3 regions of the Caballeronia sp. LP006 genome follow, and region 2 is predicted to be linked to each of the others. Evidence: predicted binding sites of a transcription regulator. Region 2 holds the regulator's gene; each other region holds the start of a gene.
What was found. Region 2 encodes HrcA, which represses chaperone genes, less so after heat shock. Its sites were predicted from a motif close to TTAGCACTCNNNNNNNNNGAGTGCTAA; they were not measured.
Positions count from the first base shown of each region.

Region 1: the regulator HrcA is predicted to act here: its motif matches at 2,323-2,349, upstream of P9250_RS29490 (co-chaperone GroES).
Region 3: the regulator HrcA is predicted to act here: its motif matches at 3,690-3,716, upstream of rpoH (RNA polymerase sigma factor RpoH).

Region 1 is NZ_JARTVW010000005.1:2,771,645-2,776,846, reverse strand. Features, by position in the region: gene P9250_RS29505 (D-(-)-3-hydroxybutyrate oligomer hydrolase) at 1-541, shown strand, start outside; gene P9250_RS29500 (DUF2242 domain-containing protein) at 825-1,556, opposite strand; gene P9250_RS29495 (DUF4148 domain-containing protein) at 1,741-2,058, opposite strand; gene P9250_RS29490 (co-chaperone GroES) at 2,428-2,718, shown strand; gene groL (chaperonin GroEL) at 2,812-4,452, shown strand; gene P9250_RS29480 (hypothetical protein) at 4,571-4,954, opposite strand; gene P9250_RS29475 (DUF72 domain-containing protein) at 5,028-5,202, opposite strand, start outside.
Region 2 is NZ_JARTVW010000005.1:852,007-857,208, reverse strand. Features, by position in the region: gene grpE (nucleotide exchange factor GrpE) at 1-38, opposite strand, end outside; gene P9250_RS20715 (RNA-binding S4 domain-containing protein) at 614-1,021, opposite strand; gene hemH (ferrochelatase) at 1,036-2,103, opposite strand; gene hrcA (heat-inducible transcriptional repressor HrcA) at 2,232-3,248, opposite strand; gene P9250_RS20700 (NAD kinase) at 3,438-4,331, shown strand; gene recN (DNA repair protein RecN) at 4,361-5,202, shown strand, end outside.
Region 3 is NZ_JARTVW010000005.1:682,859-688,060, forward strand. Features, by position in the region: gene ptsP (phosphoenolpyruvate--protein phosphotransferase) at 1-372, shown strand, start outside; gene nagE (N-acetylglucosamine-specific PTS transporter subunit IIBC) at 430-2,214, shown strand; gene rpoH (RNA polymerase sigma factor RpoH) at 2,691-3,626, opposite strand; gene P9250_RS19950 (acyloxyacyl hydrolase) at 3,981-4,547, shown strand; gene P9250_RS19955 (nuclear transport factor 2 family protein) at 4,593-4,976, shown strand; gene leuA (2-isopropylmalate synthase) at 5,000-5,202, opposite strand, start outside.

The DNA.
Region 1 (5,202 bases), 1.9 Mb from region 2:
CGCGGCGGATCATCGGCTTGCGACGCCCGATGCGAGCTTCGCGGGCGCGGCCTGCCTGCGCGCGCTCTGGGCGAACGGCAATCCGACGATGACGGCGAGCGTGAACGCGATTCGCGTCAACGCGAATCTGCGTGGCAAGCCGGCGATCATCGTGCAGGGAAGGTCGGATGCGCTCGTGCCGATCAACCATGCCTCGCGGCCGTATCTCGGCGCGAACAAGGTGGTGGAAGGCAACAACAGCCAGCTCTCACTGTACGAAATCACTAACGGTCAGCACTTCGATGCGTTCCTGAGCCTGGCTGGCTTCGATACGCGCTTCGTGCCCGTGCACTACTACAACCTTCAGGCGCTCAATTTAATGTGGGCTCACCTGAAGAACAACGCGCCGTTGCCGCCGTCGCAAGTCGTGCATACGGTGGCGCGCGGCGGCACGCCGGGTGCGGCGCCTCAATTGACGGTGGCGAATCTCCCGGCGATCGCGGCGAGCCCCGGCGCGAATGCGATTTCGGTGAATGGCGGCGTGGTGAGTGTGCCGAATTGAGGGGTGATGGGAGTGGCGTGCGGATTGGCGTCGCCGTCGGCGGCAGGCGGAGCTTCAGCTTTAGGCGGCGCGTGATGAGCGCGCCGCCTCGATGCGTCCGGGGGGGGGGGGCTAGCTGCGCGATGAGCGAGGCGTCACAGGCCACGCGGGTACATTTTGCGAACGGCGACGGGTGCTGAATGAGGTTTGCGGTGAGCTGATCACGCAACTGCAGCCGCCGTTGCCCGCGTGCTTGATGCTTGCATCGACGAAGCGTTTCCCGGAACGACGCGTGCGCTCGATCTCACTGAACCGGCGCCGATGCCGCGACGCCCTCGGACGCGGCGTGTTTCGCGTCGGATGACTGGATGGCCGTCGCCGCCGCGGCGGGCGCCTGTACGACGATAGGCGTTGGCGTGAGATCCGGTGAACTCACGATCAGCGACGGTGCGAGCGGCTTGCTCTTGACCTCATCCGATGCGATGGGCGAACTGCGCGGCACCGTGCTCAGATAGTGCCCCATCAGCCCGAAGAATCGGTCATAGAACTTGCCGGCGGGCACGGTTTCGCTGGAAATCTTGACCATTGCATCGCTGTTCGAACGGATCGGCAGCGAAAGCGAGCCCAAGACGCTCAAGCCCACGCTTGCGGAGGTATCGCTCTTCTTGAGTGCATAGCCGTCCTGCACCGCGTTCACATAAGCGATGCTCGTATTGGTCGTGTTTTCGCCGGGCGTGCAGACCACATGGAATGAGACGACCACGTGCGTTTCGGTGGACGGCTGGAAGTTCTTGGTGGCGTCGACGGTATCGGCTTGCGCCATCGTCGTGAGAAAGCCTTGCGAAAGCAGCGCGCGGCGGGCCGCCTCGCAGGTTTCGTTCACGGTGGCGTCGAAGTTGCGCGCGAACGGGCTTGCACCGGAGTCAAAGAGTTCTTGCTGATAGCTCGGCGTGGTCGCCGCGCGTCCGCCACAGGCGGCAAGGGCGAGAATTCCGAGGGAGAGAAAGGCAACGCGCAGCGACGACGACATAGGCATGAGAGGCAACGAAGACGAAATTTGTGATGCAACAAACACAAATTGTAGTGCCCTCCGACTGCGCGAGAAAAAAACGTAGTCCAAAAACATCGTCGAATCCATGGATTACAGAAACTTTTCCTTCGGGATGCGCAAAAATCAAAAGCCCGGCGTGCGTGCCGGGCTTCGTTACGCGAATTGACGATTACGGGCGATTGAAGTCGACCGGATTCGGGTCGATAGCCGCGCGGCGGGCAGCACCCGAAGCGGCAGCGCCTTCGCCGACACCGCCAAACGACGATGCAGCCGTGCCTTGTTGCGCGTTCAGGCGTGCTTGCGCGGCCTGACTGTTGGCGGGGTATTGGGTTTGATCGCTGGCCGGGTTGTAGCCTGCGCGTTCCAGTTGAACCAGTTGAGCCTTCACTTCAGCCCGCGTCACCGGCGCGTTTTCTTGCGCCTGGGCGAAAGTGGGGACTGCAAGGACGGCAGCAACGGCGATTGCGGGGATGATCGACTTGAACATGATGAACCTCCTAGGTACTGATCTCGGGAACGTTGCGGGTGGAGAGTTTGTCTCTTCACTGCTTCGTCGTTGAAATGCAGTCTAGGCCTCGCCGACCCTAGTAGAAACCCTAATTAAGCAAAATCAGAATTGACGGATTGACATTAATCTAGCCAATCGACCTTACGAAATCCATAAATTTCCCCGTGTTTAGACAAAAGTACGCGAAATAGGGAATGCCCGTCTGTCCCCGTCCTTTGAAATTGTCAAACTCGGTCCATATAATTAGCACTCACTGCACGAGAGTGCTAACAAATTGCCGCTCGGGCAGCTTCGCTTACCGGGCGGGTTTCCCCCGCGTTTTCAGTCTCAATCAAGAGAGGAGTGTGTATGAATCTTCGTCCTTTGCACGATCGCGTCATCGTTAAACGTCTGGATCAGGAAACCAAGACTGCCTCGGGCCTCATCATCCCCGAAGCTGCAGCCGAAAAGCCGGATCAAGGCGAAATCCTGGCCGTCGGCCCGGGTAAGCGCGATGACAAGGGTGTGCAGAACGCCCTCGACGTGAAGGTGGGCGACCGCGTGTTGTTCGGCAAGTACGCCGGCCAGACCGTCAAGGTCGACGGGCAAGAACTGCTCGTGATGCGCGAAGAAGACATCATGGCCGTTCTGGTCAAGTAAGCACCTTCCTGCACTTCGGCTTCGCCGCAGAGCCGCTCCATTGGAGCCTGCCGCCCGAAGCCTCCAAACTGAATCGACTCAAGGAGTTTGAATATGGCAGCTAAAGAAGTCACTTTTGGCGATACCGCACGCGCCAAGATGGTCGAAGGCGTGAACATTCTGGCCAACGCGGTCAAGGTCACGCTGGGTCCGAAGGGCCGCAATGTCGTGCTCGAGCGCAGCTTCGGCGGCCCGACGGTCACCAAGGACGGTGTCTCGGTCGCGAAGGAAATCGAACTGAAGGACAAGCTCCAGAACATGGGCGCGCAAATGGTCAAGGAAGTGGCTTCCCGGACCAGCGACAACGCCGGTGACGGCACCACGACCGCTACGGTTCTGGCGCAATCCATCGTTCGCGAAGGCATGAAGTACGTTGCATCGGGCATGAACCCGATGGACCTGAAGCGCGGTATCGACAAGGCAGTGGCTGCAGCTATCGAAGAACTGCGCAAGATCAGCAAGCCCTGCACGACGAACAAGGAAATCGCTCAAGTCGGCGCGATTTCGGCGAACAGCGACACGTCCATCGGCGACCGTATCGCTGAAGCAATGGACAAGGTCGGTAAGGAAGGCGTGATCACGGTTGAAGACGGCAAGTCGCTGGAAGACGAGCTGGACGTCGTGGAAGGCATGCAGTTCGACCGCGGCTACCTGTCGCCGTACTTCATCAACAACCCGGACAAGCAAGTCGCCCTGCTCGAAAACCCGTTCGTGCTGCTGCACGACAAGAAGGTTTCGAACATCCGCGATCTGCTGCCCGTACTGGAACAAGTCGCGAAGGCTGGCCGTCCGCTGCTGATCATCGCTGAAGACGTCGAAGGCGAAGCGCTGGCTACGCTGGTCGTGAACAACATCCGCGGCATTCTGAAGACCGTTGCCGTCAAGGCTCCGGGCTTTGGCGACCGTCGCAAGGCCATGCTGGAAGACATCGCTATCCTGACCGGTGGTCAAGTGATCGCGGAAGAAACCGGCCTGACGCTCGAAAAGGCTACGCTGGCTGAACTGGGTCAAGCAAAGCGCATCGAAGTGGGCAAGGAAAACACGACGATCATCGACGGCGCTGGCGAGGCAGCAAGCATCGAAGCGCGCGTGAAGCAAGTGCGCACGCAGATCGAGGAAGCAACGTCGGACTACGACCGTGAAAAGCTGCAAGAGCGCGTGGCCAAGCTGGCTGGCGGCGTGGCAGTGATCAAGGTCGGCGCTGCGACCGAAGTCGAAATGAAGGAAAAGAAGGCACGTGTCGAAGACGCACTGCACGCAACTCGTGCGGCTGTGGAAGAAGGCATCGTGGCTGGCGGTGGCGTCGCGCTGATCCGCGCTCGCAAGGCTGTCGAAGGCGTGAAGGGCCTGAACTCGGACCAGGACGCGGGCATCCGCATCGTTCTGCGTGCGATGGAAGAGCCGCTGCGCCAGATCGTCACGAACGGCGGCGAAGAAGCTTCCGTCGTGGTGGCGGCTGTTGCTGCGGGCACGGGCAACTACGGCTACAACGCGGCAACGGGCGAGTACGGTGACCTGGTGGAAGCCGGTGTCGTCGACCCGACCAAGGTGACGCGCACGGCATTGCAAAACGCGGCATCGGTGGCAGGCCTGCTGCTGACGACCGACGCAGCCGTCGCGGAACTGCCGAAGGAAGACTCGGCCATGCCTGGTGGCATGCCCGGCGGCATGGGCGGCATGGGCATGGACATGTAATTCGGCTTCGACCGGTTACTTGCTTCATCCTCGGGGCGTGGGTTTCGAAAGAAGCTCACGCCGCAAAGAAAAACCCGCAGCAATGCGGGTTTTTTTCGTCCGTGGCAAACGCGGACCGTTACTTGTTCATCTGATCGCGCAAGTTCTGCGCGGCGGCCTTGTAGTCGTAGGTCGGATAAAACTCCGTCGTATAGCCGCCCCACGCGGTGGTTTCGATCGCGCGATTCACTTCGCGCAGGCGATCGGCCGGCACGCGTAGCGTCACGACCTGACCGACGCCCATCATCACGTACCACGACACCACTTCGATTCCCGGCGGCGGAAACGTCTTGAAGAAGCCTTGCTCCTTCAACTGCTCGTTGATCTTCGGAAGCGGTTTGCTTTGATCGTGCTTGAGGAAGATGGTCAGCAGGAAGGTGCCGTCGCCAGCCGGTGTGGCGGGCGGCGCCGTGCTTTGCTGCGCGTTTGCGGGCAGGGCGATGTGAATCAGCGAGGCGAACATCGTGGCTTGAAAAAGGCGTGCAATTCGTCTTGCTGATCGATGCATCGGGAATGCTCCTCGTGAACGAATCGGTTTAACGATGGTGGGTGCGCAGACGCTCGATCATATGCAGTGCGTTGGGTTGCGCATTGCCTTCGGCGGTGTTGTCGAAGATGCACCAGACCTCGGGCGTTTTCTTCGCGCGCGTGTGCAGCGTGCGCGCGAGGTCGTCGAGATAGGTGTAGTTGTAGGAAGACTTGTAGAGCTCG
Region 2 (5,202 bases):
GGGTTCTGGCTCGCTGGATTCTCTTGCGTGTTTTCCATGTCGCTGAATGTATTGCTGTGAGTGAAATGGATGCGATCGGCCGGGAGTCCTCTTACCGCCGAGAACCAGGCCAGGCTTTTTCGCACTAGCGGCGGAATTTGGGGCATCCGAGGGATTTTCAAGGCTCCAGAAGCGGTTTTTCGGACGAAACTTAGCTTTTTCGCGTGCGCTTCAAACATCGGACAACGGCGGGCCACGCTTGTCGGCTGCGTGACGCGTTAAGTGCAAAATTCGCCACATTTGACTGCGAGAAACACTTCGTAATGGGCGTTTCGTCGCAGTAAGCCAAAATCAGATTGAGGCGATTGCGTTGTTCGCCTACACTTCGAACATGCGTCGCAGGAACACGTTAACCCTAATCCTACGAATGCAGTAACCGCTCAGCCCTTGCCCGTTTCCTTCCGGTTTTCACGACCGGTTATCCCGCTCACCGGGGGTACCATGAAACTGACCTTTGCTATCGCGGTGGTCGCTCTGGTACTGGTTGCGGGAACGACCACCATATGTATGTCCGGCGCTGTCACCGCCCGTAACACCGAGTACGGCGGCGTTCATGCGACCATCGAAAATTACTTCAATCCGAACCTGCCAGTTTGTCGATAATGCGCCGGTCGCGCTTCGTCGGCCTGCCCTGAATTCCGAGAGCCGGCTCGCGAAACGTCTTGCGCCGCTCGGCTTCGGCTAACCGCTTCACTCGGCCCTCTTCCGTTTCCGCGTAAAGCGTCTCGGCCACGCTAGCCGGTCCGCGCACGTCGCACACGCCCTTTACTTCCACTTGCCAGACGATCCGCTCGATATCGATCTCGACGAGATCGCCGACGCGCACGTCCTTCGACGGCTTCACGTTCGCCCCGCCGATCTTCACGCGGCCTTTTTCCACCGCGTCGCTCGCGAGCGAACGCGTCTTGAAGAAGCGCGCCGCCCAAAGCCATTTGTCGATGCGCAGACGCGCGCCTGGTTCCGTCGAAATCGTGTAATTCATGAATAACCGTTCGTTCAGGCGGCAACCGTCAATGGCTGCACGGCCTGCACCGGCCAGCCTTGCAGATTCTGCGCCGCGATTTCTCCCAGCGCCTTGATCCACGCCGGCGATGCATTCAGGCAAGGAATGCGGTGAAACTGCTTGCCGCCTGCGTGCAGAAATTCGTCGCGCACCTCGATGCCGATTTCCTCGATCGTCTCAAGACAATCCGCCGTGAAGCCGGGACAAAAAACGTCCACGCGCGCAACACCCGCCGCGCCGAGCTCCGCGAGCGTCGGCGCGGTGTATGGCTGCAGCCATTCCGCGCGGCCGAAGCGCGACTGGAACGTGACGCGGCATTCCACCGGCGTGAGCCCCAACGCGGAGGCGAGCAGCGAGCCCGTCAATTGGCACTGGTCGTGATACGGATCGCCGAGATCCATGGTTCGCTTGGGGACGCCGTGAAAACTCAGCACGAGCTTGTCGCCGGCGGCAAAATCCGGCACGCCGTGATGACGCCAGTAATCGCGCACCTGCTCTGCAAGCGCGGAGATATACGCCGGATGATCCGCGTAATGACGAATGGTGCGAATCTCGGGCTGATTGCGCACGCGCTTGAGCGCGGTAAAGGCGTCGTCGAAAGCGGTCGCGGTGGTCGAAGACGAGTACTGCGGATACATCGGCACCAGGAGAATGCGCTCGGCGCCTTCGAGCTTGAGCTGATTGAGCATGACGCCGATGCCCGGCGTGCCGTAGCGCATCGCGTAGTCGACGAGCACGTGATAGTCGTTTGCCGCAAAGAGGCGCCGCAAGCCCTCGACCTGCTTCTCCGTATAGACACGCAAGGGCGAGCCTTCCGCCATCCAGACCTGCGCATATTTCTTTGCCGACGCGCGCCCGCGAAACGGCAAGATGATCAACCGCAGAATGATCTGCCAGAGCAAGGAGGGAATCTCGACCACGCGCGGATCGGAGAGGAACTGCGCCAGATACTTGCGCACGGCACGCGGCGTGGGCGCGTCCGGCGTGCCGAGATTGATCAGCAGCACCGCGACACGATGCGAAGCGCTAGGCTGCGAAGGCAACTCGAGATCGAAACGCATAGGGCAAGGCGGCCGGAAGTGGTCGAAAGGTGAAACCCATTATAGCGGCGCGTTTCACGCCGCATCATTGGCCGAACGGCCTAGTGGCGGCGCGGCGCGCGGGCCGGCATGATGGGCTGAAGGAAAAGCTATTGAGAACTGAGCGACATGGACAACAAGCGTGCGGTGATATCGACGATGGGAATCACGCGGTTGTAGGCCATGCGCGTGGGTCCGATCACGCCGAGCGTGCCGACGATCTTGCCGTTGACTTCATACGGCGCGGTCACGACGCTCATTTCCTCGATCGGCACCAGATTAGATTCCCCGCCGATAAAAATCTGCACGCCCTGCGCGTGACTCGAAACATCCAGCAATTGCAGGAGGCTCGTCTTTTGGTCGAACAAATCGAACAGCTTGCGCAGCCGCGCCATGTCGGACGAAAGGTCCGCCACTTCGAGCAGGTTGCGCTCGCCGGAAATCAGCACGGTCTCGCCCGGATCGGTTTCGGCGGTGCTCGCGACCACGGCCGCCTGCATGAGCGCGGTCATGTCGCCGCGCAATTCGTCGATTTCCTGACGCAGCCGCAGACGCACTTCGTCGAAGGACAGGCCCGCGAAATGCGCGTTGATGTAGTTGGAGGCTTCCGTGAGCTGCGACGGCGAATAGTCGCGCTGCGTCGCCATCATGCGGTTCTGCACGTCGCCTTCGGGCGTCACGATGATAAGCAGAATGCGCTTGTCCGACAGCCGCATGAATTCGATCTGCTTGAACATGTGACTGCGGCGCGGCGTGAGGATCACGCCAGCGAACGACGAGAGACTCGACAGCACGCTCGCCGCCGCCGCGACGATCTTCTGCGGCTCCTCGCCTTGCAGGCGCGTCTTCACGGCGGTGGTCATGGCTTCGTCTTGCGGCGCTTCCACGGTGAGCATGGTGTCGACGAAGAGCCGATAGCCGCGCGGCGTGGGAATGCGTCCCGCCGACGTGTGCGGGCTGACGACGAGACCGAGGTCTTCCAGGTCCGACATCACGTTGCGAATGGTCGCGGGACTCAGCTCCAGGCCGGAATGCCGTGATAACGTGCGCGAACCGACCGGCTGACCTTCGGCGATGTAGCGCTCGATCAGCGTTTTGAGGAGGGTTTGTGCACGTGGGTCTAGCATGGGGAAATTTTAGCCTAACGTGTCGTGGCGCGGCGAACGTACCCGCCGCGATGAATCGCTTGTCGAGCGATTCAATGTCCGCTCCATTCTAGCGATAAACAACGGGCGCGCCCCGGCGTGATCGGCTGGCGTCGCAGCCGCCCTTCGCGCACGGTTCTTTTCGCCTTCCACCTATGGTGTAATGCCGGCATGGAAATTGGCCAATTCAAGACTGTCGCGCTCATCGGGCGCACCAATACGCCCGGCATCGAGACGCCGCTGCGCCTGCTCGCGGAGCTGATCTCGAAGCAGGGTTTCGAGGTCGTGTTCGAGGCCGGCACCGCGAAGGATGTCGGCGTGACCGATTACCCGGCGCTCTCGGTCGCCGAAATCGGCGCGCGCGCGGACGTGGCGGTCGTGCTGGGCGGCGACGGCACCATGCTCGGCGTGGGCCGCCAACTTGCGCCGTACAAGACGCCGCTCATCGGCGTGAATCACGGGCGGCTCGGCTTCATCACGGACATCCCGCTCACCGAGATGCGCGAGATCGTGCCGCAGATGCTCGCCGGACAGTTCGAGCGCGAGGAACGCAGCCTGCTCGAAGCGCGTATCGTGCGCAACGACAAGCCCATCTATCACGCGCTCGCCTTCAACGATGTCGTGGTCAATCGCAGCGGCTTTTCAGGCATGGCGGAACTGCGCGTGTCGGTGGATGGCCACTTCATGTACAACCAGCGCTCGGATGGTCTGATCGTCGCGACGCCCACTGGCTCGACCGCCTACGCGCTTTCGTCGGCGGGGCCGATTCTTCATCCGCAGTTGCAGGGCTTCGTGCTCGTGCCGATTGCGCCGCATTCGCTCTCGAACCGTCCGATCGTGCTGCCCGACGACTCCAAGGTGACCATTCAGTTCATCGGCGGGCGCGATGTCAACGTGAACTTCGACATGCAGTCGTTCACGGCCGTCGAGCTGAACGACGCCATCGAAGTGCGGCGCTCACGGCACACGGTGCCGGTGCTGCATCCGGTCGGCTACAGCACGTACGCCACGCTGCGCAAAAAGCTGCACTGGAACGAGCATCCCTCGCAAGACTCCGCCCTCTGAAGCGCTCACCACGCCCTTTCCAAGCGTCCATGCTCCGTCATCTCTCCATTCGGGACTTCGTCATCGTTGCCGCGCTGGATATCGAGTTCGACTCCGGCTTCACGGTTTTTTCGGGTGAAACCGGCGCAGGCAAATCCATCCTGATCGACGCCCTCGCGCTCACGCTCGGCGCCCGCGCCGACGCGAGCGTCGTGCGCACGGGCGAAGCGCGCGCCGACATCACCGCTGAATTCACCACGCACGCGCAAGTGGCGCGCTGGCTGGACGAGCACGCGCTCTCGCAAGACAGCGACACCGTCATGTTGCGCCGCGTGATCGATTCCGGCGGCCGCTCGCGCGCGTTCATCAACGGCACGCCGGCCACGCTTACGCAACTGCGCGAAGTGGGCGAAATGCTCGTCGACATCCACGGCCAGCACGCGCATCAATTGCTGATGCGCCCCGACGCGCAACGCGAACTGTTCGACACGCACGCCGGTCTCGTCGACACAGCGAGCACCGTGAATCGCGCGTGGCGTGCGTATCGCGAGGCCCAGCAGGCCGTAGAAGCCGCGCAAAGCCGCGACCGCGAACTGCAACTGGAACGCGAGCGTCTCGCATGGCAGTTGAGCGAGTTCGACAAGCTCGCGCCGCAGCCGGGCGAATGGGAGGAAGTGAGCGCGGAGCATCATCGGCTCTCGCACTCGGCAAGTCTCATCGACGGCGTGCAAAGCGCGCTGTCCGCATTGTCCGAATCCGACGAAGCCATGATTTCCCAACTCGCCGCCATCATCACGAAGCTGCGCGATCTGGCCGATATCGATCCCGCGTTGAGCGACGTGCTCGCCTCGCTCGAACCCGCCGAGATTCAGTTGCAGGAAGCGTCGTACTC
Region 3 (5,202 bases), 170 kb from region 2:
TCCATCGGCACCAACGACCTCACGCAGTACACGCTCGCGATGGACCGTTGCCAGCCCGATCTCGCCGCGCAATCCGACGGCCTGCATCCGGCCGTGCTGCGGCTCATCAAGACGGCCGTGCAAAGAGCGCAAAAGCACGGCAAGTGGGTCGGCGTGTGCGGTGCGCTCGGCGGCGATCCGCTCGCGGTGCCGTTGCTGATCGGCCTCGGCGTGACGGAATTGTCGGTCGATCCGGTGGCGGTGCCCGGCATCAAGGCGCGCGTGCGTAATCTCGATTACCAGCTTTGCCGGCAGCGCGCGGAAGACGTGCTCGCGCTCGAATCCGCGCAGGCAGTAAGAGCGGCCAGCCTTGAAATCTGGCCGCAAGACTGACGAACGCAGTCATCCCCAAGCAGCAAAGACAAGACCTATATCTTTTGGAGAACCCCGATGGACGCTAACCCGTTTGCAAAGATGCAGCGCCTGGGCCGAGCCCTGATGCTGCCGATTGCCGTACTACCGGTAGCCGGCCTGCTATTGCGTCTAGGCCAGCCCGATGTCTTCAACATCAAGATGATCGCCGACGCGGGCGACGCCATCTTCACGAACCTGCCGCTTCTGTTCGCCATCGGCGTGGCGGTCGGTTTCGCGAAGGACAACAACGGCACGGCGGGTCTTGCCGGTGCCATCGGCTATCTCATCGAGATCGCCGTGATGAAGGACATCAACGACAAGCTCAACATGGGCGTGTTGTCGGGGATCGTCGCGGGCGTGGTCGCGGGCTATCTGTATAACCGCTACAAGGACATCAAGCTGCCGGAATATCTGGCGTTCTTCGGCGGCAAGCGTTTCGTGCCCATCGTCACGGGGGTCGCGTGTCTCGCGCTCGGCATCATATTCGGCTACATCTGGCAGCCGGTGCAGGCGGCTATCGACCTGGCCGGAACGTGGCTCACGACGGCGGGCGCGCTCGGCACTTTCGTCTTCGGCGTGCTGAACCGCATTCTGCTGGTGACGGGTCTGCATCACATCATCAACTCGCTCGCGTGGTTCGTGTTCGGCTCGTTTACGCCGCCGGATGGTGGCGCGGTCGTTCATGGCGATCTGCACCGCTTCTTTGCCGGCGATAAAACCGCGGGCGGCTTCATGACGGGCTTCTTCCCGATCATGATGTTCGGCCTTCCGGCCGCGTGTCTGGCGATGTTCCACGAAGCGCCGAAAGAGCGCCGCGCGGTCGTCGGCGGCCTGCTGTTTTCGATGGCGCTCACCGCGTTCCTGACGGGCGTGACCGAGCCGATCGAATACAGCTTCATGTTCCTGGCTCCGGTGCTTTACGCGATCCATGCGGTACTTACCGGCGTGTCGCTCGCGATCTGCTCGGCGCTCGGCATTCATCTGGGCTTCACGTTTTCGGCGGGTGCGATCGACTACGTGCTGAACTACGGTCTGTCGCAACGCGGCTGGATGGCGATTCCGCTCGGGCTCGTCTACGGCGTGATCTATTACGGCCTGTTCCGCTTCTTCATCCGCAAGTTCAACATGGCGACGCCGGGCCGCGAGCCGGCCACGACCGATGCCGAAACGTCCGCCACGCCGGTTGCAGGCGGCTACGGCACGCCGCTGCCGGGTGCAGCGAACACGCGCGCCGCGAAGTACATTGCGGCGCTGGGCGGCGCGTCGAACCTGACGCTCGTCGATGCCTGCACGACGCGTCTGCGTTTGTCGGTGGCGGATACGGAGAAGGTGTCGGAAGCGCAGTTGAAGAGCATCGGCGCGCGTGGCGTGCTCAAGCGGGGCGCGACGAACGTGCAGGTGATCATCGGACCGGAAGCGGACATCATCGCCGATGAAATTCGCGGTGAACTCGAACATTCGTCGACGCGCGGAGCGACGCCGGCTTCGTCCGCTCCGGCGGCTGCTTCGGTGGCTTCTGCGAACGTTGGCGCCTTCGATCAGACTGCCGGCCCGCTCGATCCCGATCCGCTGCGCTGGCTGGCGGTGTTCGGCGGCGCGACCAATGTCGTCACGCTCGATGCCGTCGCGCAAACGCGACTGCGCGTGGTCGTGCGCGATCCTTCGGCGGTGGATCGTCAGCGCCTGTCGACGCTGGATGTCGCGTGGGTGTCGGCGGATACGTTCCACATTGTCGTGGGCGCGGCCGCGCAGCGTTACGCGGCACAACTCGCGACGCGCGTGCCGGGAAGTGGCGGCGGGGCATCGCCGTTGCCGGCTTGATGCGAGATTCGGTCTGGTTTGATGAACGGCGCTTTCGGGCGCCGTTTTTTTATGCCTGGCAAGTTTTGCGTGACAGGCGGAGTTCTTTGTTCGGGAGATTGAGCGGCTGAGTCACCGAGAGCCAAGAACCACGAAGCACGAAGCACGAAGCACGAAGCACGAAGCACGAAGCACGAAGCACGAAGCACGAAGCACGAAGCACGAAGCCAAGAAGCCAAGAAGCCAAGAGGCCAAGAGGCCAAGAGGCCAAGAGGCCAAGAAGCCAACGCCCAAGCCGATTCACTTGTACTTCAAGTCCTGCCGCACAGCCCTTTGCGCCGATGCCAACAAGCGTCATGGACAGAAAAAAACGCCAAGCACTACATTGCTCCGCGCGCCGCCATCGATAGACGAAAACAAAAACCCGCTGTCCTTTCGGAACAGCGGGCTTCGAACTTACTTCAGCACCGAACTACGGTCATCGAGCTACCGCGATATCACGCGTACTCGGCCAGCGCGGAACGCATCTTCTTCATCGCGCTCGCTTCGATCTGACGGATACGCTCAGCCGATACGCCGAATTCGTCCGCCAATTCGTGAAGCGTCATCCCGCCCGAGCCGTCGTCCTGCACTTCGAGCCAGCGCGCTTCGACGATACGGCGGCTACGCGCATCCAGCGATTCCAGCGCGGAAGCCAGACCGTCGCTTTGCAACTTGTCGAACTGACGCGCGGCGATGACATTCGTCGGCTCGCTATGCGAGTCAGCCAGATAGGCGATCGGCGCATAGGCTTCCTCGCCATCTTCGATCTGGCCTTCGAGCGCGATATCTCCGCCCGACAGACGCGTTTCCATCTCGGCGACTTCCTCGCGCTTCACGTTCAACTGGCTTGCCAGACCTTCGATTTCCTCCGGTGTGAACGCCGAAGTGCCGGTCTTGTGGCTGCGCAGGTTGAAGAACAGCTTGCGTTGCGCCTTGGTCGTCGCGACCTTCACCATGCGCCAGTTGCGCAGGATGTACTCGTGAATCTCCGCCTTGATCCAGTGCATGGCGTACGACACGAGGCGTACGTTTTGTTCCGGATCGAAGCGCTTGACGGCCTTCATCAGACCGATATTGCCTTCTTGGATCAGGTCCGCGTGCGGCAGACCATAACCCAGGTAATTCCGGGCGATGGACACGACAAGGCGCAGGTGCGAAAGCACCAGTTGCCGCGCCGCATTCAGGTTGCCCTGTTCGCGAAACTCGGTGGCGTACTGACGCTCCTCTGCTTGCGAAAGCATTGGAATGCGGTTCACCGCTTGTATGTATGAATCGATGTTGCCGATCTGGCCGGTCAACATGGACGATTGTGCGTACGTCAGCGCGCCTGCCGAAGTTGCCTTGGCAGGTGCCGAGCTAAGAACATTCGGAAGGGTCATCGCATTGGACACGCTCATAAGCTCCTTATCAACAAATGCCTGTTGCCGCAAAGGCGCGGCAAGTCAGACATGATATTAGCACTCCGCTTCAACGAGTGCTAAGTGTTAGAGGGGAAACGAATGTGAGAGTTCCCACAAAGCCTATCAACTTTGTGGATTCATAGCCGAGCACTGTATCCGAATCGTACCATTGTTACCGATTCGTCGCGTGCGATAGAATTAGTTACCTTACTTTGACGTAAGGAAGACAGGATATTCAAGCAAATAGGCTAATGGCAATCATTCGTGCAATTATGAGACGATGAATCTACAATGCGCGAAGCCCGCTTGGCGGCTCGACTCGTCAAACCCACAGATGGGGTGTCCATGCAGAAAAATAAAGGCCCTTGGCGTCATCTGTTGTCCCACGGCGCAATTGCCCTGTTGCTAGGAGTCACGTCGGCGGCAGCGCATGCCGACCGCTTTGGTTTGCAAATCGCGGGCGGCGTGGCCGATCGCGACATCAAAAAGGCGGATCTCGGCTTCGTATGGGACCCGAATCTGACCTGGTGGGAAATCGGCGGCTTCCACTTCACCTTGCTCGGCGAAGGTCACGTTGCCTACTGGCACTCGCAGGAAAGCAACGCCGTGCACCCGAACATCTGGGAATTCGGTGTGACGCCGGTTCTGCGCTTCGTGAAGAGTTCGGGATATATCCGGCCGTTCATTGAAGCGGGCGTCGGCGTGCGGCTTCTGTCGCATACGCGAATCACGACGGATTTCACGGTGTCGTCCGCGTTCCAGTTCGCGGATATGGTCGGCGTCGGTGCGATCTTCGGCGAGAAGCAGAACTATCAGGCGGGCTTCCGGTTTCAGCATCTGTCGAACGCCAGTATCAAAGAGCCGAATCCTGGTATAAATTTCAGCCAGCTATATCTGCAATACAACTTCTGACGGGGCGCCGGCGCATCGGTTTCTCGACACAAGGGGAACCGACAGATGCCGGCAAAATCCATGGAGGCCATTCGAGGCCTCGAGCGCGATCGCTTCCGGGCGATGGTCGACAGCGACGGCCCGGCTCTGGATGCGCTTCTCGCCGAGAACGTCAGCTACGTTCACACGAACGGCAAGCGCGAGACGAAGCGCCAGTTCATCGACGCGATCACCGCTGGTCGACGCCGCTATCGGCAGATCGAGATCCAGTCGCAGGACGTGATCGTCGCCGGCAAGGACACCTGCCTCGTCTCGGGACGGGCGCTGATCGAGATGGAATCGAAGAACGGCGCGCTGCTGTTTCCCATTGCCTATACCGCGGTTCACGTTCAGACCGACGGCCAATGGCTGCTGCTAGCCTTGCAGGCGACGCGCGTGGCGCTGGAGTAGCCGCCGCGCGCGACGTCGAGGCATCAAGCCTCGACCGCTTCGTCTTGCCGCTCTGCCTGACGGCCCAATGGTTTCGACCGATTCACCGCACTGACGACCGCATCCACGACAGCCAACGCCGGATTCGCGTGCACCGCGACGCCGAAGCGCAACGGCTCGTCGCCGACGCGGCAGCCTACGAAGACGGCCGTATCGCCGCTCGCCGTTACCGCCGTTTCGAACCAGC